One region of the Cellulomonas electrica genome, then DNA from elsewhere that is predicted to be linked to it. Evidence: riboswitches for the same ligand, from Rfam matches in the RefSeq annotation. Region 1 holds a riboswitch; the other holds the start of a gene.
The links. Region 1 has a riboswitch for S-adenosylmethionine ahead of QMF98_RS02055 (aminotransferase class V-fold PLP-dependent enzyme). Riboswitches for the same ligand answer to the same signal wherever they lie in the genome.

Region 1 (13,985 bases):
CGTGCACGTGCTGGCGTTCCCGGTCGCGACCGCCCTGATGGTTCGCGACGACTTCCCGCTGCCGCTGCTGGGGCTGGTGCACGTCGCCAACCGCGTCGAGCAGCGGCAGCCGCTGCGGCTCGGGCAGGAGCTGGCCGTGCGGTCGTGGGCCGCCGGGCTGCGCGCGCACCGGTCCGGGACGCAGGTCGACCTGGTCAGCGAGGTGACAGCCGACGGGGTCACCGCGTGGCGCGGGGTGTCGACGTACCTGGCCAAGGGGGTGCGGCTGGCCGGGTCGGCCGGGCCCGCGTCGGAGCCGGGCTCGGTCCCGGCCCCTGCCTACGACGACGGCTCCGGCGACGGCTCCGGCACGGACGAGGCCACCGACCGCCGGCCGTTCGAGCCGCCCGTCCCCACCGCCACCTGGCGGCTGCCCGCGGACACCGGCCGCCGCTACGCGGCCGTCTCCGGCGACGTGAACCCGATCCACCTGTGGGCACCCGCCGCCCGGGCGTTCGGCTTCCACGGCGCCATCGCGCACGGCATGTTCACCGCCGCGCGGGCGCTGGCCACCGTCGGCGCCGTCCGCGGGGAGTCGTTCACCTGGTCGGTCGACTTCGCGGCGCCCGTGGTCCTGCCGACCACCGTCGCGGTGCGCGTGGCGCGCAGCGACCCCGCCACCGCCACCGCCACCGCCACCGGCACCGGCACCGGCACCGGCACCGGCCACGACCTCACCGTGTGGGACCCGCGCCGACGTCGTCCCCACCTGACCGGCTCGGTCCTCCCGCTGCCGACCGCCTGAGCCGCACGGCGACCGCCCGCACCGCGGACCCGACCGCCAGCACCCCGACACCAGCCGCCACCGCCCACCCGGGCAGCGCGGTCGCGAGCGCCAGGCACCCGACCAGGCCCACCACCGGCACCCATCGCGGTGCGAGCCGGTCGGCCGCCGGCTGCGTCCAGGCCGCCGCATGGCCGATGCCGTAGTAGAGCAGCACGCCGAAGGACGAGACCACCAGCACGCCCGTCAGGTCGACCGTCAGCGTGAGCACCACCACCGTCGCGCCGACCACCAGCTCGGCCAGCCACGGCGCCCGCGAGCGCCCGCCGACGGCGGCCCAGCGGCGCGGCAGGTCACCCTCCCGAGCCATGGCGAACGCCGTGCGGCTCACCCCGGCGAGCAGCGCGAGCAGCGCGCCCCCGGCCGCCGCGACCGCGGCCACCCGCACGGTCGGCACCAGCCAGCCGGCGGTCGCCGTGGCCGTGTCGAGCACCGGCGCCCGGGACCCCGCCGCGCCGTCGACGCCGAGGACGTGCAGCACCGCGACCGCCACGGCCAGGTAGCCGACCGCGACCAGGGCGAGCGCGATGCGGATGGCCCGCGGGATCGTCGTGCGGGGCCTGCGCACCTCCTCGCCGAGCGTGGCGACGCGCGCGTACCCCGCGAAGGCGAAGAACAGCAGCGCCGCGCCCTGCAGCGTGCCGCGCACCCCACCGGGCAGACCGTGGGGAAGCACGTCCCCCGGCAGCGTGTCGGCGTGCCGACGCAGGGCGACGACGACGACCGCGACCAGCACCACCACCGCGACGGCGAGCAGCAGCCGCGCCGCCGCCGCCGTCCGGGAGACCCCCGCGAGGTTGACCGCGACCAGCACGACGACGATCAGCGCGGCCACCGGCCTGTGCCACGCCGTCGGAACCAGGTACGCCGCCACCGTCCCCGCCATCACCGCGCACGAGGCCGTCTTGCCCAGCACGAACGCCAGCCCCGCAAGGAACCCGGGCCACTGGCCGAGCCGCTCCCGGCCGTACGCGTAGACCCCTCCGGCGCGTGGCAGCACCGCCGCCAGCTGAGCGGTCGACGTCGCGTTGGCCCACGCGACCAGGGCCGCCACCACCAGGGAGACCAGCACCCCGCCGTGCGCCGCGGCCGTCGCCGGGCCCAGCACCACGAACACACCGGCGCCGAGCATCGACGACAGCCCGATCACGACAGCATCGGTGGTGCCGAGCCGACGGTCGAGCGTCGGCACCTACGCCAGCCCCAGGCGCTGCTCCAGACCGGCCCGCACCGCCGGCCACTCGTCGGCCAGCACCGAGAAGTAGGCGGTGTCCCCGCGGCTGCCGTCGGGTCGAACGCGGTGGCTGCGGAGCACGCCCTCGGCCGTCGCGCCGAGCCGCAGGATCGCTCCGATCGACCGGGAGTTGGCCGTGTCGGCGCGCAGGGCGACGCGCGCGAGGCCCCAGTCGTCGAAGCCCTGGCTGAACAGGGCCAGCTTGCAGGCGGGGTTCACGGTGGTGCCCCACACCCGGCGCGCGTAGTAGGTGAACCCGATCTCGGCGCGGGCGGCGGTGAGCGTCACGTCGTACAACGAGGTGCTGCCGACCACCGCACCGCTGGACTGCTCGACGACGGCGAACGCGTACCGGCCCGGATCGGCGTCGGCGGCCGCGATCAGGTCCAGCACGTCGTCCGGCGTGCGCGGGACCGGGCTGCTCATCCCGCGCCACATCGGCTCGTCGACCAGCGCGGCGAGCGCGGGGGCGTGCACGTCGGCCAGCGGGACGAGCAGGACACCGGGCGCGGTGAGGACCAGGGAGTGGCGCACATCGCGATGCTGCCATCCGCCGCCCACACCCCGCACCGGGGCTCCCGTCGACCCGTGGCCCCTCGACGCCGGCGGGTCCCGGTCGGTCACCCCGCGCGGGCGTGGGACGGTGGTCGCGTGAGGCCCCAGCCGCTCTCCCCCGGTGCCGACCTGGACGGCGTGGACCTGGCGGACGTCGACCTGTCCGGCGCCGACGGGCACGACGCCCGCGTCCTGGAGTGCACGTTCACCGCCTGCCGGCTGGACGGGGTCCGCCTCGACGGCGCCCGGCTGGTGGACACGTCCTGGTCACGGGTGCGCGCCGACGAGCTCAGCCTGGCGCGCACCACCTGGTGGGACGGCACCCTGACCGACTGCCGGCTCGGCGCCGTGCAGGCCTACGGGTCGTCGTGGACGCGGGTGACCCTCCGCGGCGGGAAGGTCGACTACCTGAACCTGCGTGAGTCCGAGCTGGTGGACGTGGTGCTCGACGGTTGCGTGGTCGACGAGCTCGCGCTGGGGGGGGCGACCGTCCGGCGGCTCGAGCTGCGCGGCTGCACGGTTCGCCGGCTCGACGTGACGGCGGCCCGGCTGGTGGACGTCGACCTGCGCGGCCTCACCGGGTTGCAGCACATCGAAGGTGTCGCCGGGCTGGCGGGGTCGACCATCACCGGCGACCTGCTGCTGGAGCTGGCCCCGGCGCTCGCGGAGCAGCTGGGCATCCGGGTCGACTGAGCGATCCGGGGTCCCGACGAGCGGGCGAGGGCCCGACGAGGCAGGTCAGACGGCCGGGCCGCAGGCCGCCGCCGCGGTGGCCGCCAGGTGGTCCAGCCCCGGCACGTCGAGCAGCGGCCGCGGGTCGTCGGCCACCGTCCAGCACCCGTCCACCACCGTGTACTCCGCCGCCGGCCCCTCCACCAGCAGCCGGTCCAGGGCCGTGACCAGGCGGTCGACCGCCTCGCTCGTCGTCCCCACGCCCACCGACGCGCGCACCGCACCGTCCGACGCGGACAGGTGCGCCAGCAGCGGGTGCGCGCAGAACCGCCCGTCCCGCACGCCGATGCCGTGCTCGGCGGACAGCACCGCGGCGACCAGCCCCGGGTCCAGGTCCGCCACCGTGAAGCTGACCACGCCGACCGGGTCCTCCGAGTCGGGCCAGACGCGCAGCACCCGCACCCCGGGCAGCGCCTCGAGCCCCGCCACCAGCCGGGACCGCAGCGACTCCTCGTGCGCCGTCAGCTCCCCGGCCGGCAGGGCGACCAGCGTCTGGCACGCCTCGGCGAGCGCCACCGCGCCCAGCACGTTGGGCGAGCCCGCCTCGTGGCGCGCCGGTGCCGGCTGCCACAACGTCCGGTCCGGCCGCACGTCCCGCACGGCACCGCCGCCCGCCAGGTACGGCGTGCCCGCGTCGAGCCAGTCGCGCTGACCCACCAGCGCACCGGCACCGAACGGCGCGTACGTCTTGTGCCCGGAGAAGGCGACGTAGTCCGCGCCGCTGGCCGCCAGCGAGAACCCACGGTGCGGCACCAGCTGCGCGCCGTCGACCGCCACCCGGGCACCGGCCTGGTGCGCCGCGTCCACCACGGCGTCCAGCGGCAGCGCCTCGCCGGTGACGTTCGACGCCCCCGTGACGGTGACCAGGGCGTACTCGTTGGCCGCGAGCTCGGCACGCAGCGCGTCGAGGGTCGCCGCGACGGTGGCCGCCACCGGCAGGATCGTGGTGCGGTGGCGGGCGCGGGCGGCGTGCACCCACGGCAGCAGGTTGGCGTGGTGCTCCACGTCGAGCACCAGCACCGGGCCGGGCACCACTCCGGCCAGCAGGTTCAGGGAGTCGGTGGTGTTGCGCGTGATGATCGCGACGTCGTCGGCCCGCGCCCCGACGAAGGCCGCGACGGTGGACCGCGCCGACTCGTACAGGGCGGTGGACACCTGGGACAAGTAACCGGCACCCCGGTGCACCGAGGCGTACAGCGGCAGCACGTCGGCGATCCGGTCCGCCACCGACTGCAGCGCAGGGGCGCTCGCGGCGCAGTCGAGGTTGGCGTAGACGGCGCTGCTGCCGTCCACCAGCGGCACCAGGGTGTCGGCCCCGACGACGGGCAGCAGGGCGGGGATGTCGGTGCAGACGGGCGAGGTCTCGAGCACGCTGGTCATGGCAGTCCTCCGGCGGGAAGGACCTCGGCGAGGTCCGCGCTTGCCGCCCGCCGGACGGCGGACGGCCTGGTCGTCACCCGGGGCACCCCGCCGCGGAGGGAGGGTTGCCGGCCAGCGAGCCGGGGCTTGCACGCCGCCTGCGGACCCGTGCGGGGTCCCAGCCGGCGCTCGCTGGCGCTCATGACCGAGACGAGGTTCGGCGGCGGCTGGGCCCGCTGTCAACCGCCGACGGCCGTCTATCTCGCCATGCAAGACACTTCGTCCGCGCACTGGGACGGCCCTCGGAGCGAGGCATAGCATCGCGCCACCATCCAGAGCGGCCGAGAGACCCGGATCGACGACGCCGCAGCAACCCGCGGACCACGCCCCACGGCGCGGACCGGACACGGGTGCTACCGCCGGGACCGATGGAGGAGCACATGAGCGACATCGACGACCTGACCCCGCGCGAGGCCTGGGACCTGCTCGCGTCCGACGAGCGTGCCGTGCTGGTCGACGTCCGCACGGCCGGCGAGTGGCAGCAGATCGGCGTGCCGGACACGGCGGACCTGGGCCGCGAGCCCGTGTTCGTCGAGTGGCTGAGCGGGACCACGCACGCGGTGAACCCGCAGTTCCTCGACCAGCTGGCGCTGGCCGGCGTGCAGCCCGGTGACGGCCGGGACCTCGTGTTCCTGTGCCGGTCGGGCGTGCGGTCCGTCGCCGCGGGGCTCGCGGCGCAGGCCGCCGGCTACGGTCCCGTGCACAACGTGCTGCAGGGCTTCGAGGGCGACGTCGGCCCGGACGGGCAGCGTGGCCACACGGGCTGGCGCGCCGACGGCCTGCCGTGGCGGCAGGCGTGAGCCGCCGGGTCCCGGGACCTGCCGACTGGGACGACCGCCGGGTGGACCGGGCCGGGCTGCGGCCCGACACGCTCGCCGTGCGCGGCGGCCTGGTGCGCTCGGGTTTCGACGAGACGTCCGAGGCGCTGTTCCTCACGCAGGGCTACGTCTACGAGCGGTCGGCGGACGCCGAGGCGGCCTTCGCCGGTGAGGCCGACCGGTTCCAGTACTCCCGCTACGGCAACCCGACGGTGTCGACGTTCGAGGAGCGCCTGCGCCTGCTCGAGGGTGCCGAGGCGGCGGTCGCCACGTCCAGCGGCATGTCCGCCGTGTTCACCACGCTCGCCGCGCTCGTCTCGTCGGGCTCCCGGATCGTCGCCGCCCGCGCCCTGTTCGGCTCGTCGATCGTGATCTTCGACGAGATCCTCGCCCGCTGGGGCGTGCGGACCGACTACGTCGACGGCCACGTGCCGGAGCAGTGGGAGGCCGCGCTGGCCACCCCTGCCGACGTCGTCTTCTTCGAGACGCCGTCCAACCCGATGCAGGACCTGGTCGACATCGCCGCGGTGTCCGCCCTGGCGCACGCCGCCGGCGCCGTCGTGGTGGTCGACAACGTCTTCGCCACCCCGGTCTTCTCCCGCCCGCTCGAGCACGGCGCCGACGTGGTGGTCTACTCCGCCACCAAGCACATCGACGGGCAGGGCCGGGTGCTCGGCGGGGCGATCCTCGGGTCGACGGAGCTGCTGCACGGTCCCGTCCGCACCCTGATCCGCAACACCGGTCCGTCGCTGTCGCCGTTCAACGCCTGGGTGCTGCTCAAGGGGCTCGAGACGATGTCGCTGCGGGTGCGCCACCAGGCCGCGTCGGCGCTGCGCCTCGCGGAGTGGCTGGAGCAGCACCCGGCCGTCGCCGGCGTCCGCTACCCGTTCCTGCCGTCGCACCCCCAGCACCAGCTCGCGCTGGCGCAGCAGACGGGCGGCGGCACCGTGGTGACGTTCGAGCTGGCGGTGCCGGAGGGTGCCGGTGGGGACGAGGCCAAGCGCCGCACGTTCGCGGTGCTGGACGCCCTGCGGGTGATCGACGTGTCCAACAACCTCGGCGACGCCAAGTCGATGGTCACGCACCCGGCGACGACGACGCACCGCAAGCTCGGTGCCGCCGGGCGCGCGGCGGTGGGCATCGCCGAGTCGACGGTCCGCCTGTCCGTCGGCCTGGAGGACGTGGACGACCTGGTCGACGACCTGTCCCAGGCGCTCGACGCCGCCGGCTCCGCGGGCTGACCGGGCGGCTGACAGACCGGTCGCCCGGCGAGCGGTGGCGTGACCCCCGCGGATCGTCCCGCGGGGCGGGTCAGGCCACCGTCGTCCCGAAGATCTTGCCGACGGCGTAGGTGATCGCCATGGTCAGGATGCCCATGCCGACGTTCCGCAGGATCGCCCGACCCTCGGGCGCCTTGCCGAGCCGGGCGCTGAGGAACCCGGTGAGGATCAGCCCGAGGATCACCGCGCCGACGGTCGCCCACACCCGCGCACCGTTGATCGGCAGCAGGATCACGACCAGCGGGATCAGGGCGCCCACCGCGAACGAGATGAACGACGACCCGGCGGCGTGCCACGGGTTCGTCAGGTCGTCCGGGTCGAGGCCGAGCTCCGTCTCCGCGTGCGCCCGCAGGGCGTCGTTCCTGGTGAGGTCGCGCGCCACCTCCTCGGCGACCCGCCGCGAGATGCCCTTCGCCTCGTAGAGGCGCGTGAGCTCCTCGAGCTCCTCGTCCGGCATGTTCTCCAGCTCCCAGCGCTCCTTGGTCAGCAGCGCCTTCTCGGTGTCGCGCTGGGTGCTGACGGACACGTACTCGCCGCCGGCCATCGACAGGGAGCCGGCGACCATGCCGGCGATGCCGGCGGTGGCGATGGCAGTCACCGACGTGGTCGCGCCGGCGACGCCGATGACGATGCCGGCCGTGGAGACGATGCCGTCGTTGGCGCCCAGCACCCCGGCGCGCAGCCAGTTCAGCCGCGAGCCGACGTTCGCGTCGTGCGGCTCCTCGTGCAGCTCGGCGGGCTCCTGACCGTCAGCCGTGGGCTGGGTCGGCTGCGGGGCGGACGACGTCGACTCGGGCGCATCGGTCATGGCGACTCCAGGGTGAAGGGGTGACGGCCACCGGCACGGCGGCCCTGCTCACGACTCTAGGCCGGTCGCCAGCCCGGCACCCGGCCCGCCGCGGGCCGCGCGGGCCGGCAGGCGGTTGACTGCTCCCATGGCCGACCACCACTCCACGGATCCCGCTCAGAGCCGCCGCCTGCGCCGGCTCAGCGGGTGGCTCGACGTGCGCCCCGGTATCCGGATCGCAGTCTCCGCCGTCGCGGGCGTCGCCGTGGGCCTGGCGCTCACGTGGAGCTCGGCCGTGGCGGCCCTGATGGGCGCCTGGGCGACCACCGGCCTCCTGTCGACCCTGTGGACGTGGCTGGTGATCGTGCCGATGAACGCCACGGAGACCGCCGCGCACGCCACGCGCGAGGAGCCGGAGCGGATCGCGGCGCACGTCATCGTGTTCACGGCGGCGATGGCGAGCCTGTCCGGGGTGGTCCTGGTCTGGACCGGCGCCGAGAAGAAGGCCGGCGCCCTCGGCATGGCCACGGTGCTGGCGGCGATCTTCGCGTCGTGGGCCGCGATCCACACGATGTTCGCGCTGCGCTACGCACGGATGTACTACACCGGCCCGGACGGCGGCATCGACTTCCACCAGAGCGAGCCGCCCTGCTACACCGACTTCACGTACATCGCCGTCACGGTCGGGATGAGCTTCGCGATCTCGGACACCGACCTCAAGGCGTCGGCGTTCCGCCGCACCGCGCAGGTGCACGCCCTGCTGTCCTACCTGTTCGGCACCGTGATCCTGGCGCTGCTGGTCAACCTGGTGGCGGGGCTGTCGAAGTAGCGCCCGGGCAGCCGCACGCGGCCGCGTGACAGCGGCCCCGCACCCAGCGGCGTCAGCCGACGAGCGTGTGCAGCACCGAGGTGAAGAACCGCATCCCGTCGGTCCCCGTCCGCGGTCCGCGTGCACCGTCCGGCCCGAAGCCTGGCTCCACCGCATGCTCCGGGTGCGGCATCAGGCCGACGACGTTGCCCGCCGCGTTGCAGATGCCGGCGATGTCCCGGCGAGAGCCGTTGGGGTTCCAGCCGCGGTAGCGGAACACCACACGGCCCTCCCCCTCGAGCTCGTCGAGCGTGTGCTCGTCCGCGACGTACTGCCCGTCCTGGTTCTTCAGCGGGACCGTGATCACCTCGCCGCGCGTGTACTCGCGCGTCCACGGGGTGTCGACGTTCTCCACCTCGAGCTGCTGCTCCCGGCACACGAAGTGGAGGTGGTCGTTCTTCACCATCGACCCGGGCAGCAGGTGCGCCTCGGTGAGCACCTGGAACCCGTTGCAGATGCCCAGCACCGGCATCCCCTTGCCGGCGGCCTCGACGATCGACGTCATCACCGGCGCGAACCGGCTGATCGCCCCGGCGCGCAGGTAGTCGCCGTAGGAGAAGCCGCCCGGCAGCACCACGGCGTCCACGCCGTGCAGGTCCTCGTCGGCGTGCCACAGCGGCACCGCCTCCGCACCCGACAGCCGGACGGCACGGGCGGCGTCCCGGTCGTCGAGCGTCCCGGGGAACGTCACCACACCGATGCGCGTCATCAGGCGTCGGCCCCTGCCGCGGTCGACGAGCCCTCGGCCTCCGCGTCGGCCACGTTGACCACGTCCTCGATCACCGGGTTGCTCAGCACCTGGCGCGCGGCCTCGGCCGCCGCCTCGAGCACCTCGGGCGTCACCGGCCCGTCGACCTCGAGCTCGAACCGCTTGCCCTGCCGCACCGAGACGAACTGGGCGAACCCGAGCCGCGGCAGTGCGCCGGCGACGGCCTTGCCCTGCGGGTCGAGGATCTCGGGCTTCGGCATGACGTCGACGACGACGAGTCCCACAGCAGCTCCAGACGGGCGTGGCGAACGGGGGTCGGCGCCCATCCTAGAGCGGGGTCCCCACGAGCCGATCGGGGCGTCCGCCCGCCGAACGGGTCGTCGTCAGGCCTCCGGCACCACCAGCGGCGACCCGGTGATGCGCTGGTACGCCTCGAGGTACCGGTCCCGGGTCCGCGCGACCACCTCCGCCGGCAGCTGCGGCGGCTCGGCGTCGCCGGCACGGTCCCACCCGGAGGCGTCCGAGGTCAGCCAGTCGCGCACGTACTGCTTGTCGAAGCTGGGCTGCGCGTGCCCCGGCTCCCACTCGTCGGCCGGCCAGAACCGCGAGGAGTCCGGGGTGAGCACCTCGTCGCCGAGGGTGATCTGCCCGGTGACCGGGTCGGTGCCGAACTCGAGCTTGGTGTCCGCGAGGATCACGCCGCGCTCGCGGGCGATCTGCTCGGCACGGGCGTAGACCGCCAGCGTCAGGTCGCGCAGCGTTGCGGCGGCGTCCCGGCCGACCAGGTCCGCGACGGCCGCGAACGGCACGTTCTCGTCGTGCTCGCCGTACTCGGCCTTGGTGGCGGGCGTGAAGATCGGTTCCGGCAGGCGTGACCCGTCCACCAGGCCGGGAGGCAGCGGGATGCCGGTCACCTGACCGTTGGTGCGGTACTCGACCAGCCCGGAGCCGGTGAGGTACCCGCGGGCGACGCACTCGACGGGGAACATGGTCAGCCGGCGGCAGATCATCGCCCGGCCCGCCACCGCCGCCGGCACGTCGGTGGAGACGACGTGGTTCGGCACGAGCGCGGCGAGCTGCTCGAACCACCACAGGCTGAGCTGGGTCAGTACCACGCCCTTGCCGGGGATGCCCGGGCTCAGCACGTGGTCGTAGGCGGAGATCCGGTCGCTGGCCACGACGAGCACCACGTCGCCGTACCGCTCGAAGATCGCCGCGCCCGACGGGTCCTCCGCCGGGACGTAGAGGTCGCGCACCTTGCCCGAGTACGCGTGCGTCCAGCCGGTCAGGTCCACCGCATCCGCCATGGCCGTCATCCTCCCCCAGGCGTCGCGGGCGCCGCACGGCCGTCCGCCGCGCAGCGCCGGGCGACGGTGCGACTGCCGGGAGCGGGACCCGAGGACGACGACCCAGGTCAGGGCAGCAGCAGGTCCCGCACGTCCCGCAGGCCGGGCAGCGGCGCCACGCCCAGCGGCCGCTTCCAGTAGACCCACGGGAACCACATCGTCCCGATGCGCTGCCAGCCGTCCCCCGGCCGCAGGGGCCCCGCGCCGACGTAGGAGCGGTGGTGCTCCCACTGCTGGTCGGACTCCTCGACCTCGAAGAACAGCGGGCCGTAGGCCACCGCGTGCCAGCCGTACCGGCCCGCGCGCTCGAGCACCCGCATCTCGTTGAACGCCGTCAGCGGCGTCAGCAGCTGCCGCCGGTGCGGCGCGGCCTCCGCCGTCGACTCCGCCGGGTCCGGCAGCTCGTCCCGCCGGCCGTACCGCTGCTGCGCGGCCTGCCGCGTCATGCCCAGCACGTCGCCGATCTGCTCCCACGTGCACCCTGCCGAGCGCGCCGAGCCGACGGCGGCGACCAGCAGCTGACCGGTCTCGTCGTACGCGGCCCGAGCAAGGCGGACCAGGTCGAGGTGCGAGCCGGGCTCGTGCTCGAGCCGGGCGGCGAGGTCCGGCTCGGCCGCGTCGAGCGCGGCGGCCAGGTGCTCGCGAAGGGTGGGACGGGTCGGGTCGGACGTCGTCATGCGTCAATCATTGCTTGACGTGGACGCCTGCGTCAACCATTTGTTGACGCAGGCGGGGAGTCGCGCTCAGACGCCCTGCGCCGCTGCCAGCGCGATGTCCGACCGGTGGTGCGACCCGGGCAGGTCGATCGCGGCGACACCGGCATACGCGGCCTCGCGCGCGGCGGTCAGCGTGGCTCCGCTGCCGACCACCGACAGCACCCGGCCGCCCGCGGACACCAGGTGCCCGTCCTGGTCCAGCGCCGTCCCGGCGTGCAGCACATGCACCTGCGGCAGCTGCTCGGCGTCCGCGATCCCGGTGATCGGGTCGCCGCTGCGAGCCTGCACCGGGTACCCGTGCGAGGCGACCACCACGGTGACGGCCGCACCGTCGTCCCAGGTCAGCGGCTCGATCGAGCCGAGCCGCCCGGTCGCGGACGCCAGCAGCACGCCGGACAGCGGCGTGCGGAGGCGGGCGAGCACCACCTGCGTCTCCGGGTCGCCGAACCGGGCGTTGAACTCCACGACGCGCACCCCGCGGCTGGTCAGCGCGAGCCCGCAGTACAGGACACCGGCGAACGGCGTCCCCCGCCGCGCCATCTCGGCGATCGTCGGCCTCGCGACCGTCTCGACGACCTCGTCCACCAGCCCGGCCGGCGCCCACGGCAGCGGCGAGTACGCGCCCATGCCGCCCGTGTTGGGCCCGGCATCGCCGTCCCCGACGCGCTTGAAGTCCTGCGCCGGCACCAGCGGCACCACGTCCGCGCCGTCGCTCAGCACGAACAGCGACACCTCGGGACCGTCGAGGTACTCCTCGACCACCACGCGGCCGCCCGGCTTGGCCAGGCACTCGGCGGCGTGGGCCAGCGCGGCGTCCCGGTCGGAGGTGACCACCACACCCTTGCCGGCGGCCAGCCCGTCGTCCTTCACCACGTGCGGGGCGCCGAACTCGTCGAGCGCCGCCGCCACCTCGTCGACCGTCGTCGCGACCCGCGCCGCCGCCGTCGGGACCCCGGCTGCCGCCATCACGTCCTTAGCGAACGCCTTCGACCCCTCGAGCATCGCCGCCGCACCGGACGGTCCGAACACCGGGATCCCCGCCGCGCGCACGGCGTCCGCCACGCCCGCGACCAGGGGCGCCTCGGGGCCCACGACGACGAGGTCCACGCTCAGCTCGGTCGCCAGCGCCGCCACCGCGGCACCGTCGAGCACGTCCACCGGGTGCAGCTGCGCCAGCGCGCCGATCCCCGGGTTGCCGGGCGCGGCGTGCAGGCCGGTCACGGCCGGGTCGAGCGACAGCGCACGCACGATCGCGTGCTCACGGGCACCGGTGCCGACGACGAGGATCTCCACGACGGCCGAGCGTAACGGCCGCCCCGGCGGCCGCCCGGCGCCGTCCAGCGAGTGCGGTCGGTGCAGCTGGTGCGGTCGGTGCAGCGGGTGCGGTCAGTCCAGCAGCTCGTGCCGCACGACGGTCGCCTCGCGGCCCGGTCCGACACCGATGGACGACACCCGCACGCCGCTGATCTGCTCGAGGTGCTCGACGTACCGCTGCGCCGCCACCGGCAGCTCCTCGAACGTGCGCGCGCCCGTGATGTCCTCGGTCCACCCGTCCAGGTACTCGTACACGGGCTTGGCATGGTGGAAGTCCGACTGGTCCGCCGGCATCTCGTCGACCCGGCGACCGTCCACGTCGTACGCGACCGCGACCGGGATCTTCTCCTTGCCCGTCAGCACGTCGAGCTTGGTCAGCACCAGGTCGGTCAGGCCGTTCACGCGGGCGGCGTACCGGACGACGACCGCGTCGTACCAGCCCGTGCGGCGCGGCCGGCCCGTGGTGGTGCCGTACTCGCCGCCGGTGGTGCGCAGCCACTCGCCGTCCTCGTCGAGCAGCTCGGTGGGGAACGGGCCCTCGCCGACCCGCGTCGTGTACGCCTTGGCGACGGCCACCACGCGGTCGATCCGCGTGGGCCCGACGCCGGAGCCGGTGCACGCGCCGCCGGCGGTCGCGGACGACGAGGTGACGAACGGGTAGGTGCCGTGGTCGACGTCGAGCATCGTCGCCTGACCCGCCTCGAACACCAGCGTCTTGCCCTCGTCGAGCGCCCGGTTGAGCACCAGGGGCGTGTCGGCGACGTGCGGGCGCAGCCGCTCGGCGTACTGCAGCAGGTCCTCGACGGTCTCCTCGACCGTCACCGCGCGGCGGTTGTAGACCTTGACCAGCAGCTGGTTCTTGCCGTCGAGGGCGCCCTCGACCTTCTGCGTGAGGATGTGCTCGTCGAACAGGTCCTGCACGCGGATGCCGATGCGGTTGATCTTGTCCGAGTACGTCGGGCCGATCCCGCGGCCGGTGGTGCCGATCCGGCGCTTGCCGAGGAACCGCTCGGTCACCTTGTCCAGCGTGCGGTTGTACGGCGGGATGACGTGCGCGGCGGTGGAGACGAGCAGCGCCGACGTGTCCACGCCGCGCTGCTCGAGCGCGTCGATCTCCTGGAACAGCACCTCGAGGTCGACGACGACGCCGTTGCCGATCACGGGCACGACGCCCGGCGTGAGGATGCCGGAGGGCAGCAGGTGCAGCGCGTACTTCTCGCCCGCGACGACGACGGTGTGGCCGGCGTTGTTGCCGCCGTTGAACTTCACGACGTAGTCGGTGCGCGCGGCGAGCTGGTCGGTCGCCTTGCCCTTGCCCTCGTCGCCCCACTGGGCCCCGAGCACCACGACGGCAGGCATGCTTGTCCCCGTTCCGCGCTGCCTC
Region 2 (13,985 bases), 620 kb from region 1:
GGGCCCGCGGGCGCTGGAGATCGTGCTCGCGGCCGGGATCGAGCTGGCAGACGACGAGGTCACGGCGCTCAAGTACTACGCCTGCCTGCCGTTCACGTTCGCCGGCCGGCCGGCCCTGCTGGCCCGCACCGGGTACACCGGCGAGGACGGTTTCGAGTTCTACGTGGCGGCCGACGACGCGCCGGTGCTGTGGCGGCGGCTGCTCGAGGTCGGCGCCCCGCTCGGCCTGGTGCCGGCCGGCCTGTCGGCACGGGACAGCCTTCGCCTCGAGGCCGGCATGCCGCTGTACGGCAACGAGCTGGACCGCACCACCACGCCGCACGACGCCGGCCTGGGCCGCGTGGTCGCCCTCGGGAAGACCGGTGCCGACGGGCTACCCGTACCGTTCGTCGGGCGCGAGGCGCTCGAGGCCCGCGCGGCCGCCGAGCCGACGCGCGTGCTGGTGGGCCTGCAGGGGCTCGGTCGACGGGCCGCCCGGCACGGGTACCCGGTGCTCGCCGGTCCCGACCAGGTGGTCGGCACCGTCACGTCCGGTGCGCCGTCGCCGACGCTCGGCCACCCGATCGCCATGGCGTACGTGCACCCGTCGGTGGCGGCCGAGGGCACGCAGCTCGACGTCGACGTCCGGGGCCGCCCGGAGCCGGTGCGCGTCGTCGCGCTGCCGTTCTACCGCCGCCCCCGCTGACCCGCGGGACCACCGCCGTCGCCCGGCCGCACCGTTAGCGTCGGCACCACCGACCGCCAGCACCACCACCGCCAGCACCACCACCGCCAGCACCACGACCCGTCAGGAGAACCGTCATGACCGCCGTCGAGCCCCCCGTCCACCTGCAGTACACCGTCGAGCACGAGTGGCTCGACTCCGGCTCCCCCGCCACGGTGGGCATCACGTCGGTGGCGGCCGATGCGCTGGGCGACATCGTCTACCTGGAGCTGCCGACGGTCGGTGACGAGGTCACCGCCGGCGCCGTGATCGGCGAGGTGGAGTCGACCAAGTCGGTGTCCGAGCTGTTCTCTCCGGTCAGCGGCACCGTCGTGGAGGTCAACCAGGCCGCAGTCGACGACCCGTCCGTGGTGAACTCCGACCCGTACGGCGCCGGCTGGCTGCTGCGCGTGGACGTGACGGAGACCGGCACCCTGCTGTCGGCCGAGGAGTACGCCGGGCTCAACCCGGCCTGACCCGACCCGGTCTGACCCGACCCGGCCTGACGCAACTCGGTCTGACCCGACCCGGTCTGACCCGACCCGGCCTCACCCAACCCGGCCTCACCCGACCCGGTCCGACCCAACCCGGCCTCACCCGACCCGGTCCGACCCAACCCGGCCTGACCCCGTCGCCGGAGGCCCCGATCCTGGGCGATCGTCCAGTTTTCACCCGCTCGACACCCGGCGGACGGCCCCTCAAGGGGTCTCTGACGAGTCTCTGAGGGGTGCTCGAGCGGCTCCCGGCCCCCTCGTCTGGCACACTGACCGCACGCGACAGGGGCGATTTGTCTCATTCGCGTAACGATTTGCTGCCACGGGATCTCGAATCGATAACCAGGGGCCATTCGTCCCTTGACCCGTTCGGGTGAATCGTGGGTGCTATTGCCTAGCGGTGTATCTCGACCGGATGGCGCGCGTCATTCTGGGCGCAAGCGTTCGGCGGCACGGGGGGGCCTGTGCAAGACGAGAGTCGGAAAGTGGCGTCATGGGGAGCCACGGACCTCCTCTCATCCGGTACGCAGCAGCACAGCGGGACCCGGAGGGGCCGGGGTCCGTAGGCAACCGGAGGGCACCATGAGCATGTTGGAGACGGCCGGCTCGGCCGGCACGACGACCGCACCGGTCGAGTCACTCACGCGCCGGGAGCGCGTTGTCCTCGCAGAGCTTGCCGAAGACGTCACGCTCGAGGAGATCGCAACCCGGCTCTTCGTCACCCGTAACACGGTGAAGTCGCAGGTCCGCAGCGTCTATCGCAAGATCGGCGTCTCGACCCGCTCCGAGGCAGTGGCCTGGGCCGTCGCCCAGGGCATCCGCTGAGCAGCACCGCAGCACATCCGCTGAGCAGTACCGCAGCACCCGACATCCGCCGGCCGACCGGTCACCGCTGACCGGTCGGCCGTCATGTCCCTGCCGGTGCGACTGGCAGACTGGCGACCATGGCACCGAGCCTCGTCGTCGCCGCCGCACTGGTGGACGACCTCGACGACCCGCAGCTGCTCCTCGCCGGTCGGCGCGCCACCCCGGCCAGCCTTGCCGGCCGCTGGGAGTTCCCCGGCGGCAAGGTCGACGCCGGGGAGTCCCCGGAAGAGGCGCTGCACCGCGAGATCCGTGAGGAGCTCGGCGTCCGCGTGCTGCTGGGCCGGGAGATCGTCGGCCCCGAGCGCGGCGCGTGGCGGCTGTCCGAGCGGTACGAGATGCGGCTGTGGCTGGCCGAGGTCTCGTCGGGCATCCCGGAGCCTCTCGTGGAGCACGACGAGCTGCGCTGGCTGCCCGCCGGGCAGTGGCTCGACGTGCCGTGGCTCGATGCCGACGTCCGCATCGTGACGGCGCTGCTCGACGCTCTCGCCGGCGGTGGCCCGCTGGCCGCAGCGCTCTAGCGTCGCGCCGAGGGCCGCCACCTGGACCTCGGTCCAGAACTTCGCCGCGGCGCCACGTCCCGTTCATCCGTCAGCACCTGGCACGTCGACTTGCGTCGGTAGACACCGTGACGCGCCGACATCGCGTCGGCCTCACTTCCTACCGAGGGACATCGATGCGCAAGCTGACCCTGCTCGCTCCTCTGGCCGTTGCGGCCCTCGCGCTGTCCGCGTGCAGCTCCGCGGCCGCCGGCACGTCGAGCACCGCCTCGTCGGGCGCCACCAGCGCCTCGGGGACGGCCGCCGCGACCAGCTGCGGGACCACCGTGCCGCAGATCGCCGCCGCAGCGAAGAAGGAGGGCGCGGTGAACCTCATCGCGCTGCCGGACACGTGGGCCAACTACGGTGGGATCCTGGACTCGTTCCGCAAGACGTACGGGATCAACGCCACCGTCGCCAACCCCGACGCGTCGTCCGCGGACGAGATCACCGCGATCAAGACCCTCCGCGGTCAGGCGAGCCAGCCCGAGCTGGTGGACGTCGGCGCGTCCTTCACGCAGCAGATGATCGACGACGGCTACGCGCAGACGTACAAGCCGACGGTGTGGGACGAGATCCCGGCGAACCTCAAGGACGCCGACGGCCACTGGGTCGCCGCGTACTACGGCGTGATGTCGATCGGCGTGAACACCAAGCTGGTCAAGAACGCCCCCAAGACGTTCGCCGACCTGAAGGACCCGCAGTACAAGGGCCAGATCGGGCTGAACGGCGACCCGCGCGAGGCGGGGGCGGCGTTCGCCGCGGTGATGGCGGCGTCGCTGGCGAACGGCGGCAGCTTCGACGACATCAAGCCCGGCATCCAGTACTTCTCCGACCTGAAGAAGTCCGGCAACCTCACGCTGACCAAGGTGAACAAGGCGAACCTGCTGTCCGGCGAGGTGCCGATCGCCCTCGACTGGACCTACAACTTCCCGGCCCTGAAGCCGCTGATGCAGCAGGCTGGCTTCGACCTGCAGGTCACCGTGCCGCAGGACGGCGTGTACGGCGGGTACTACGCGCAGTCCGTCGTGACGCAGTCGGCGCACCCGTGCGCCGCCGAGCTGTTCCTCGAGCACCTGGTGGGCAACGACGGCGCGCTCGGCTACCTCAAGGGCGGCGCGATCCCGGCCCGGTACGCCTCCCTGGTGAAGGCCGGCCTGGTGGACCAGGCGACGGCCGCCAACCTGCCGGACCCGGCCACCATCGCCAAGATCGCGTTCCCGACGCAGAAGCAGCTGGACGCCGCCAAGGCCGTCCTCGCCGCGCAGTGGGGACCGATGGTCGCGGACAAGTGACCGAGCTCCCGCTCACGGGGGTCACCCCGGTGACCGTCCCCGACGTCAGCACCAGCGCCGGCGTCGGGGCGGTCGCCTCCCCGGCGCGCCGGTCGACGGCGGTTCGACGGGGGTGGCGGGCCGACGGGGCCACCGTGGCGCTGGTGCCGTTCCTGGTGTTCGTCGGCGTGTTCCTGCTGTGGCCGGTGGGTGCGGTGGTGGTCCACTCCGTCACGCCGGGCGGCAGCCTGGGGATCGGCGCCCTGGTCAGGGCGGTGTCCGGGCCGTACCGGTCGGCGTTCACCAACTCACTGACGCTGGCGGGCGCATCGGCGGTGATCGGCGGGGTGCTGGGGCTGGCGCTGGCGTTCGCGCTGCGCGGGCTGCAGCGGCCGGCGTGGCTGCGTCCGACGATCGACGCCTGGAGCTCGGTCGCCTCCCAGCTCGGCGGCGTTCCGCTGGCGTTCGCGTTCGTCGCGCTGGTCGGTACGCAGGGGGTGCTGACCAAGGGGCTCGCGGCGCTCGGCGTCGACCTGGCCGGTGCGGGGTTCTCGCTGTCGACCCTGCCCGGGATGACCTTCGTCTACCTGTACTTCGAGATCCCGCTGATGTTCCTCGTCGTCGCGCCGGCCGTCTCGGGGCTGCGCACCACCTGGCGCGAGGCCGCGGAGCTGATGGGGGCCGGTCCGGTGCGCTACTGGTGGGCCGTGGGCGGGCCGGTGCTGGCGCCCTCCGTGCTCGGCGGGATGCTGCTGCTGTTCATCAACGCGTTCAGCGCCTACGCCACGGCGTACGTGCTCAACTCGAGCGGGCAGCTGGTGCCGCTGGCGATCCGGTTCGTGCTGCAGGGCAACGTGATCACCGGCGAGCAGGACCTGGGGTACGCGCTGGTGACGTGGACCGTGGCGCTGATGGCCGCCGGGCTGGTGCTGATGCACCTGCTGCGGCGCCGGGCCGCCCGCTGGTCGCGCGCATGAGCGCCGTGGCGACCTCCGGCGTCGCGCACGACGTGACCGGTGGGGCGGAGCAGCCGGCCGATTCGCGCCGGCCTACGGGTGCGGGCGCGGGACGTCGGCCCGGCGCCGCTCGTCGGCGTCGGCCGGGGCTCGAGGCGGTGCGCTGGACGTTCCTCGTCGTGCTCGGCCTGTACTTCGTGGTGCCGCAGCTGGCGATGGCGCGGTTCGCCTTCCAGAACGTGCCGGTGGTGCTGCTCGACCAGCACACGCTGCTCTCGCGCTGGTCGGCAGCCTCCCTGCTCAGGGCGCTGCACGAGCCGGCGCTGTGGCAGGCGACCCGGACCAGCGCACTGCTCGCGGTGCTGACGCTGGTGCTGGACCTCGCGCTGCTGCTGCCGCTCGCCGTCGTCGCGGAGGTCCGGGCGCCCCGGCTGCGGACCGTCCTCGCCACGGTGACGCTGCTGCCGTGGGTGGTCCCGCCCATCGCCCTGGTGGTGGGCGTGGCGGCGACGTTCCGCACGGTGGCGCCGGGCTTCCTGACGAGCCCGCTCGCCCTGGTGCCGTTCTACGCGGTGTGGGCGATGCCGTTCACCTACCGGGCGATCGACTCCGGGCTGCGGGCCGTCAACGCCCGGACGCTGGTCGAGGCTGCGCGCAGCCTCGGTGCCGGGCTGCCGACTGTCCTGTTCCGGGTGCTGATGCCCAACCTCAGCGCCTCCCTGGTGGCGGCGGGCGGGCTGACCGCCGCGCTGGTGCTCGGGGAGTTCGCGTTCGCGTCGCTGCTGCTCAAGACGACCCTGCCGACCTACCTGGTCGACTACCAGCGCGACGCCCCGCAGGCCGGCATGGCGCTCGCGCTCGCCGTGATGGTGCTGACGGCGCTCGCCCTGGGGGCCGTCGTGCACCTGCTCCGGCGCCGCGGGCTGGGCGTGAGCACCACCGGCTTCTGACCACACACCCTCCGGCTGGTGCCCGGCCGGCCGCCACCGCGTGCACCACCCGACGTCCCGCACCAGAGGAGAACCCCATGGCCACCATCGAGATGATCGGTGTCCGCAAGACCTTCGGCACCACCGTGGCGCTGGACGACCTGCACCTGCGGGTCGAGTCCGGCGAGCTGGTGTGCCTGCTGGGCCCGTCGGGCTGCGGCAAGACGACCGCGCTGCGTCTGCTGGCCGGCTTCGAGCAGCCGGACGCCGGCCGGATCCTGGTGGACGGCGAGGACGTCACGCGCGTCTCCCCCCGGCACCGCCGGTTCGGCATGGTGTTCCAGGACTACAGCCTGTTCCCCAACCTGACGGGCCGGCAGAACATCGCGTTCGGGCTGAAGATCCGCCGCAAGGGCGCCGCCGAGACGGCTGCCACGGTGGACCGGCTGCTCGCGGTGACCCGCCTGGAGAAGCACGCCGACAAGTACCCGCACCAGATGTCCGGCGGTCAGCGGCAGCGCGTGGCGCTGGCCAGGGCGATCGCCACCGAGCCGCGGCTGCTGCTGCTGGACGAGCCGCTGTCCGCCCTGGACGCGCAGGTGCGCGAGCACCTGCGGGACGAGATCCGGCGGCTGCAGCTCGAGGTCGGCGTCACCACGGTGCTGGTCACGCACGACCAGCACGAGGCGATGGCGGTGGCCGACCGGGTGGCCGTGATGCGTGACGGCCTGCTCGAGCAGATCGACCCGCCGCGGGCGCTGTACAGCCGGCCGGCGTCGGCGTTCGTCGCGGGATTCGTCGGGACCGTGAACCGGCTGCGGGCGCAGCAGGCCGCGGACGGGTCGTGGACGGTGCTCGGCGCGCCGGTCGAGGTGGCGGACGGCGCCGGCCGGACCGCGGTCTCGGGGACGGGCGTCGGGGCGGGCGCTGTGGCGGCGTCGAGCAGCTCGAACGACGCAGGGACGCAGGCCACCGCGGTCGCCCACGACGTGGACGTGCTGCCCGCGCCGCGTGCCGTGGTGCGCCCGGAGCAGCTGCAGCTGGCGCCGGCACCGGCCGGCGCGGCTCCGGTGGCCCGGCTCGTCGCGCTGTCGTTCCTCGGCGCGTTCACCCGCGCGGTCGTCGAGCACCCGACCGAAGGGCTGGTGACGGCCGACGTGCTCGGGACCGGTGCGGACGGCCTGCGCATCGGCGACCCCGTGACGGTCGGGGTGCGACCGGGTGCCGGCGCCGTCGTGCTGCAGTGACGCATCGGACGGGGGCTCTCCCGGTCGACGCGCTTAGGGTCACCTCATGGGACTGAGCCGCACGCAGCTGATGTTCGTCGCCCTGCACCGGGCCGTGTACCGGGCGACGGGAGGGCGGCTGCTGGGGCGGTTCGGCCGCATCGAGCAGGTGCTGCTCACCACCACCGGTCGCAGCACCGGCAAGGCCCGCACGACCCCGCTGGCCGGCACCCCCGACGGTGAACGGCTGGTGCTGGTCGCCTCGAACAACGGGGGCGACGCGCACCCGTCCTGGTACCTCAACCTGGTGGCGAACCCGCAGGTCAGCGTGCAGCGCGGGGCGACGGTCACGCCGATGACCGCCCGGACGGCTGAGGGTGCGGAGCGCGAGCGGCTGTGGGACCTCGTCGTGCGCAACAACCCGGGCTACGCCCGCTACGCGCAGCGCACCACGCGGCACATCCCCGTCGTGGTGTGCGAGCCGCTGGACCGCTGAGCCCGGAGCAGCTCGCGGACCGGAGCAGTTCGCGGACCGCGAACGGCACTGGCACTCTCCCGTGCCGAGTGCTAATCCTGTGGGTGTAGCCGATCGACGGCCGCGGAGGTCGCCGGTTGCACCGGGTCCGCGGGAGGTCCGCGAACCCCGCCACGGGAGGTGAGCGCACATGGCTACGCGGTACGACCCCTTCCAGGAGATGGACCGTCTGCTCGGTCAGATGTTCGCGTCGGAGCGTGCTTCCGCCAGCATGCCGATGGACCTGTACCGCAGCGGTGACCACTACGTGCTCCACGTCGACCTGCCGGGCGCCGACCCGGGCAGCATCGACGTGAACGTCGACGACCGCACCCTGACCATCCGCGCGCAGCGCTCGGCCCACACCGAGCAGGACGTGCAGTGGCTGGCCAAGGAGCGTCCGGTCGGCACCTACGCCCGCCAGCTGACGGTCGGCCGTGGCCTGGCGCTGGACAGGATCAGCGCCACCTACACGGACGGCGTGCTCACGCTGACCATCCCGGTGTCCGAGGAGGCCAAGCCGCGGCGCATCGAGGTGCAGCACGGCGCAGCCGAGCCGACGACGATCACCGCGGAGGCGTCGCAGCAGGGTTCGTGACGCCCTGACCAGCAGCGAGCCGCTGTCACGACGACGCCCCGGAACCCGATCGGGTCCGGGGCGTCGTCATGCCCGGTGCGGCGGCTCTGCTCAGCCGCACACCGGTGGCTCAGCCACGCCGGGGCAGCACGGCGGCGATGCGGTCGACCGCCTCGGTGAGGAGGGCGGGCGACGTGGCGAGGTTGAACCGGACGAAGCCGGTGCCCTCGGTGCCGAACTCGGGCCCGGGCACGGTGGCCACCCGCGCGTGCTCGAGCAGGAAGGCGGCCGGGTCCGCACCCTCCGGGAGGCCGGCGTCCCGCAGGTCGAGCCAGGCGAGATAGGTGCCGTCGCCCGGTGTCCAGCGGACGGCGGGCAGCCGCTCCGCGAGCAGCGAGCCGAGCAGCCGGGCGTTGGTGCCGAGCGCGCCGAGCACCTCGTCCAGCCACGCGCCGCCGTCACGGAAGGCCGCCCGGTGGGCGATCGAGGCGACGTGGCTGATGCCGTGCACGGCCGGCGTGCCGAGGCGGGCCAGGTCGTCGACCGCATCGGCACCGGGAACCGCCAGCGCCGCCTTGAACCCCGCGAGGTTGAACGCCTTCGACGCCGAGTGCAGCGCGATGGCGTCGGGGATCGCGGTCACCGTCGGGACGAACGCCGGTCGGGTGCCGTCCGCACGGGTCGGCAGGATCGCCGCGTGGATCTCGTCGGCCACCACGCGCACCCCGTGCGACCGGGCGAGGTCGCCGGCCGCGCGCAGCTCGTCGAACGAGTGCAGCACGCCCGTGGGGTTGTGCGGCTGGCAGAGCAGCAGCACGGCCGGGCGGTCTTCCCGACGAGCTTCGCCGAGCGCCCGGTCGAGCGTGGCCGGGTCCAGACGGCCCTCGGGCGTCAGCGGCGCCGCGAGCACGCGTCGGTCGGCGTGCTCGAGGTGGGTGCGGAACGGGGCATAGACCGGCGGTGTGATCACCACGGCGTCGCCGGGGGCGGTGAACAGCCGCACCACCTCGACGACACCGCGCATCACGTCGGCCACGGTGCGGGTGGACGACGGGTCCACCGCCCAGCCGAACCGCTCGGCGGCGAAACCGGCGAACGCCTCGGCGTAGACCCGCCCGTGCTCGTAGCCCGTGTCACCGGAGCGGACGGCGTGGTCGACGGCGTCCGCGACCGCCGTCGGTGGCACCACGTCCATCTCCGCGACGAACATCGGCAGCACGTCCGGGCCGTACGCCTGCCACTTCTCGCTGGTGCGCGCGCGCAGCAGGTCGATGGGCACGTCGAACGGGCCGCCGGCCGGCGTCGTATCGGCGCCGCTACCGTCGCCCGCCGACCGGAGCCGCCCGCGGTCGCGCCGGGGCGCGCCGTAGCCCGCGACGGCGCCTGCCGTGCCCACCGCTGCACCCGAGCCCGCCACGGAGCCGTTCGGGTCGCCCGCAGGCGCCGTCGTGCCGTCCGGACAGTCGCCGCCCACCGTCACCGCCGGTCTCAGAGCGCCGCGCGCACGGTGCGCGTGGCCGCGATGATGTGCTCGAGCGAGGGGTTGACCTCCTCGTAGCGGCGGGTCTTCAGGCCGCAGTCGGGGTTGACCCACAGCTGGGCCGGGTCGATGGCCTGCACCGCCTCGGAGAGCAGCTCGGTGACCTCCGCCTCGCTGGGCACGCGCGGGGAGTGGATGTCGTACACGCCCGGTCCGATGCCCCGCGGGTAGCCCGCGGCGGCGATGTCGCCGAGGATCTCCATCTTCGAGCGGGCCGCCTCGATGCTGGTCACGTCCGCGTCGAGCCCGTCGATCGCGCCGAAGATCTGCCCGAACTCCGAGTAGCAGAGGTGGGTGTGGATCTGCGTGTCGGGACGGACGCCGGAGGTGGCCAGGCGGAAGGACGCGACCGACCAGTCGAGGTAGGCGGCGTGGTCCTTCTCGCGCAGCGGCAGCAGCTCGCGCAGGGCGGGCTCGTCCACCTGGACGATCGCGATGCCGGCCGCCTCGAGGTCCGCGATCTCGTCGCGCAGCGCCAGCGCCACCTGGTTGGCGGTGTCCGCCAGCGGCTGGTCGTCCCGGACGAACGACCACGCGAGGATCGTCACCGGACCGGTGAGCATGCCCTTGACCGGCTTCTCGGTCAGCGACTGCGTGTACGTCGTCCACGGCACCGTGATCGGCGCCGGGCGGGACACGTCGCCCCACAGGATCGACGGGCGCGTGCACCGCGAGCCGTAGGACTGCACCCAGCCGTTGCTCGTCACCGCGAACCCGTCGAGGTGCTCGGCGAAGTACTGCACCATGTCGTTGCGCTCCGGCTCGCCGTGCACCAGCACGTCGAGGCCGAGCTGCTCCTGCAGGTCGACGACGCGGCCGATCTCGGCGCGCATCTCGTCCTCGTACTCCGCCGCGGTGAGCTTGCCGGCACCGAACGCCGCGCGGGCCGCGCGGATCTCCGGGGTCTGCGGGAACGAGCCGATCGTGGTGGTCGGCAGGGCCGGCAGCTGCAGCCGGGCCTCCTGGGCCGCCCGGCGCTCGTCGAACGAGCCGCGGTGGAACTGCTCGGCGGTCAGCGCGGCGACGCGCTCGCGGACCTCCGGACGCACCACGCCTGCCGCCGCCGCGCGGGCCGCCCGGGCGTCCGCGGCAGCACGGAGCGCGTCGTGGATCGCCTCACGGCCCTCCGTCAGGCCCTCGGCCAGGGTGACGACCTCGACGACCTTCTGGTCGGCGAAGGCCAGCCACGACGCGAGCGACGGGTCGAGGTTCGGCTCGTCGGCCACGTCGTGCGGGGTGTGGAACAGCGAGGTGGAGGTGCCGACGGCGACCGCCGCGGCGCACAGCGTCTCCAGCTGCTCGAGCGTCGACAGGGCGCCGTCGAGGTCCGCACGCCAGATGTTGTGCCCGTCGATCACGCCGCCGACCAGGGTCTTGGTCTCCAGCCCCGGCACCGAGCCCGTCGGCAGGCCGCCGCGGACCAGGTCCAGCGCGAGGCCCTCGACGGCCGTGCGGGCCAGCACCGGCAGCGCGGCACCGAGGTCGCCGTACGGCGCCGCGACCAGGATCGCCGGGCGGTCGGTGGCGTCGCCGAGCACCCGGTACGCCTCCTCAGCGGCCGCGAGCAGCCGCTCGGTCGGCACGCCGGTCGACTCGGACACCAGCGCGGGCTCGTCGAGCTGCACCCAGGTGGCGCCGGCGGCGCGCAGTGCGGCGAGCAGCTCGACGTACACCGGCAGCACGTCGACCAGGCGGTCGATCGGCGCGAAGCCCTCGGCGGCGCCCTCGGCGGCCTTCGCCAGCGCGAGGAACGTCACCGGGCCCACCAGTACCGGACGGGTCAGCACGCCGTCGGCCAGCGCCTCGGCGAACTCCTGCACAGGGCGGTCGCCGGACAGCCGGAAGTCGGTGTCCGGGCCGATCTCCGGGACCAGGTAGTGGTAGTTCGAGTCGAACCACTTGGTCATCTCGAGCGGCAGGTCGTCACCGCGGCCGCGGGCCACCGTCGAGTAGCCGGCCAGGTCGAGGCGACCCTCGGCGTCGCGCAGGTCGGCGAACCGCGCCGGCACCGCACCGAGCACCACGGCGGCGTCGAGCACGTGGTCGTAGAACGAGAAGGCGGACGGGATGGCCGGCACGTCGGTGCGCAGCCCCAGCTCCGCAAGACGGGTGCGGGTGCGCTTGCGCAGGTCGGCGGCCACCTGCTCCAGCTCGGCGGCGGTGGACCGGCCGGCCCAGAAGGACTCCAGGGCCTTCTTCAGCTCGCGGCGGGGACCGATCCGCGGGTAGCCGAGGATCGTGCCGGTCGGGAAGGCGGTGCGCTGCGTCATGCGTCTGTCCTCGCGGTGGTGGTGGCGGTGGGGCGGCCGACCAGGCCGGCCCCTTCCAGCAGGTCGAGTGCGGCTTCGTGCTTGTTGAACGTGTAGAGGTGGATGCCGGGGGCCCCGCCCTCGAGCACCCGGTCGATCAGCTCGATGCCGAAGCGCAGGCCGCGGCGGCGGCGCTCGGCCTCGTCGTCGGCCTCGTCGAGCAGGGCGAGCAGGTCGCGCGGCACCGGCACGCCGGTCACCTGCTCCGTGCGGACCAGGCGGGCGGGGTCGGTGGCGGGGATCAGCCCGGGGACGATGGGGATGACGACGCCCGCCCGGCGGGCCTCGCCGACCAGCTCGAGGTAGGAGTCGGCGTCGTAGAACACCTGGGTGATGGCGAAGTCGGCACCGGCGCGCTGCTTGGCCAGCAGCGCCTGGATGTCCTGCTCACGGGAGCTGCCGGTCAGCCGGTTGCCGCGGGGGAACGCCGCCACGGCGATCGACAGCGGCTTGACCCGCGCGCGCACGGCCTGTGCCGGGCTCTGCTCGCAGCGCTCGTGCTCGATCTCCCGCAGCAGCTCCACCAGCTGGCTGGCGGTGGTCAGCCCGTGCGGGTGCGCCTGCCACTGCGCCTCGCCCTCGGGCGGGTCGCCGCGCAGTGCCAGGAACGAGCGGACGCCCTCGTCGAGGAACTCCCGCACGATGGTGGAGATCTCCTCGCGGGACGCGCCGACGCAGGTCAGGTGGGCGATCGGGGTCAGCGTGGTCTCGTGCAGCATCCGTCGGACGAGGGCCCGGCTGGTGGTGCGGGTGCGGCCGGACGCGCCGTAGGTGACGGAGACGAAGTCCGGCCGGACCGCTTCGAGGCGGCGGATGGTGTCCCACAGCTTCGGGGCGGCATCGGGGTTGCGCGGCGGGAACAGCTCGAACGAGACGGTCGGCCGGTCCACAGGCGCAACGACGGGACCGCTCGTGGCGGTCCGGGCGTCGGCAACGCTCATGGTCACTCCATCGGTCCCGGCTGAAGCACCCACACCCTCCCGGCAAGGAAGGGGGGTTGCTGCGGCGTCGACGAGCCAGGTCTCTCGGCCGCTCTGGATGGTGTGCAGGACGATACCTGGCGTCTCGCAGTGCGGTCACCATTGCCCGTTTGATGAGACGCGGCAGCGTGCAGGGTGAGACGGCCTCAGGGGCGCAGACGATGCGCCAGCCCGCTGTGCTGACGTGACGGGTGCGGCGCCACCGGGATGCCGCTCGTGGCGCACGGGACGGCGGTGCCGCTGCCCTCGGACCGGACCGCCCCTGCCGAACCGTCGGCACTCTGCTCGGCGTGCAGGGACCGGACCGGGACCGCTTCCAGCCCGCGGTGCACCGCGATGAGAAGTGCCGCGTCGACGGGTGCCGGACGGAGCATCGGTGCGTACAGGGCCTCGCTGCCCTCGTTGTCCCCCAGTGCCACGGCCGCAGATGCTAGCCCCGACGTGTCCGATTTCGGGGAGCTGCCCGTCGCGTCGGACGAACGGTGACGGGCACCTCTCAGGGGTGGGCGTCACCACCCACGGGCGCCACGTCGACGGGGTCCCCGGCATCCCGCGCGACGGCCACCGGGCAGCCGGCGAGGTGGTCGTCCACCACCCCGCACGCCTGCATGCTCGCGTACGCCGTGGTGGGTCCGACGAACCGGAAGCCGAGCCGCTTCAGCTCCTTGGCCAGGGCGGTGGACTCCGGGCTCGTGGCGGGCACGTCCGCCCAGGTCAGCGGCCGGCGTCGGCTCTCGGCCGTGGGTTCCGGGGCGTGCGACCACAGCACCTCGTCCAGCGTGCGGCCGTGCTGGTGCAGGGCGCGCAGCGCATGGGCGTTGGCGATGGTGGCCTCGATCTTCGCGCGGTTGCGCACGATGCCGGCGTCGGCCATCAGCCGCGCGACGTCGTCGGCCCCGAAGCCCGCCACCACCTCGGCGTCGAAGTCCGCGAACGCCGCCCGGAACGCCGGCCGCTTCCGCAGGACGGTGATCCAGGACAGGCCGGACTGGAACCCCTCCAGCGCGAAGCGCTCGAACAGCGCGTGCTCGCCGTGCACCGGCACGCCCCACTCCTCGTCGTGGTACTGCGCGAGCAGGG

Region 2: it holds a riboswitch for S-adenosylmethionine, as region 1 does, so the genes downstream of both, QMF98_RS16230 (methylenetetrahydrofolate reductase) here and QMF98_RS02055 (aminotransferase class V-fold PLP-dependent enzyme) in region 1, are expected to answer to the same signal.

Annotation. Positions count from the first base shown of each region.
Region 1 is NZ_AP026442.1:442,245-456,229, reverse strand. Features, by position in the region: gene QMF98_RS02075 (MaoC/PaaZ C-terminal domain-containing protein) at 1-784, shown strand, start outside; gene QMF98_RS02070 (APC family permease) at 714-2,015, opposite strand; gene QMF98_RS02065 (GNAT family N-acetyltransferase) at 2,016-2,591, opposite strand; gene QMF98_RS02060 (pentapeptide repeat-containing protein) at 2,709-3,305, shown strand; gene QMF98_RS02055 (aminotransferase class V-fold PLP-dependent enzyme) at 3,351-4,724, opposite strand; SAM riboswitch class IV at 4,756-4,870, opposite strand; gene QMF98_RS02050 (rhodanese-like domain-containing protein) at 5,144-5,563, shown strand; gene QMF98_RS02045 (O-succinylhomoserine sulfhydrylase) at 5,560-6,822, shown strand; gene QMF98_RS02040 (VIT1/CCC1 transporter family protein) at 6,893-7,669, opposite strand; gene QMF98_RS02035 (DUF1345 domain-containing protein) at 7,797-8,477, shown strand; gene purQ (phosphoribosylformylglycinamidine synthase subunit PurQ) at 8,530-9,225, opposite strand; gene purS (phosphoribosylformylglycinamidine synthase subunit PurS) at 9,225-9,509, opposite strand; gene QMF98_RS02020 (phosphoribosylaminoimidazolesuccinocarboxamide synthase) at 9,609-10,532, opposite strand; gene QMF98_RS02015 (hypothetical protein) at 10,640-11,248, opposite strand; gene purD (phosphoribosylamine--glycine ligase) at 11,315-12,580, opposite strand; gene QMF98_RS02005 (adenylosuccinate synthase) at 12,674-13,960, opposite strand.
Region 2 is NZ_AP026442.1:3,507,475-3,521,459, reverse strand. Features, by position in the region: gene gcvT (glycine cleavage system aminomethyltransferase GcvT) at 1-685, shown strand, start outside; gene gcvH (glycine cleavage system protein GcvH) at 802-1,179, shown strand; gene QMF98_RS16280 (helix-turn-helix domain-containing protein) at 1,780-2,022, shown strand; gene QMF98_RS16275 ((deoxy)nucleoside triphosphate pyrophosphohydrolase) at 2,142-2,582, shown strand; gene QMF98_RS16270 (ABC transporter substrate-binding protein) at 2,738-3,895, shown strand; gene QMF98_RS16265 (ABC transporter permease) at 3,892-4,851, shown strand; gene QMF98_RS16260 (ABC transporter permease) at 4,848-5,780, shown strand; gene QMF98_RS16255 (ABC transporter ATP-binding protein) at 5,858-7,006, shown strand; gene QMF98_RS16250 (nitroreductase family deazaflavin-dependent oxidoreductase) at 7,053-7,481, shown strand; gene QMF98_RS16245 (Hsp20/alpha crystallin family protein) at 7,651-8,097, shown strand; gene QMF98_RS16240 (MalY/PatB family protein) at 8,207-9,472, opposite strand; gene metE (5-methyltetrahydropteroyltriglutamate--homocysteine S-methyltransferase) at 9,565-11,886, opposite strand; gene QMF98_RS16230 (methylenetetrahydrofolate reductase) at 11,883-12,866, opposite strand; SAM riboswitch class I at 12,871-12,970, opposite strand; gene QMF98_RS16225 (hypothetical protein) at 13,052-13,324, opposite strand; gene QMF98_RS16220 (DNA-3-methyladenine glycosylase I) at 13,402-13,985, opposite strand, start outside.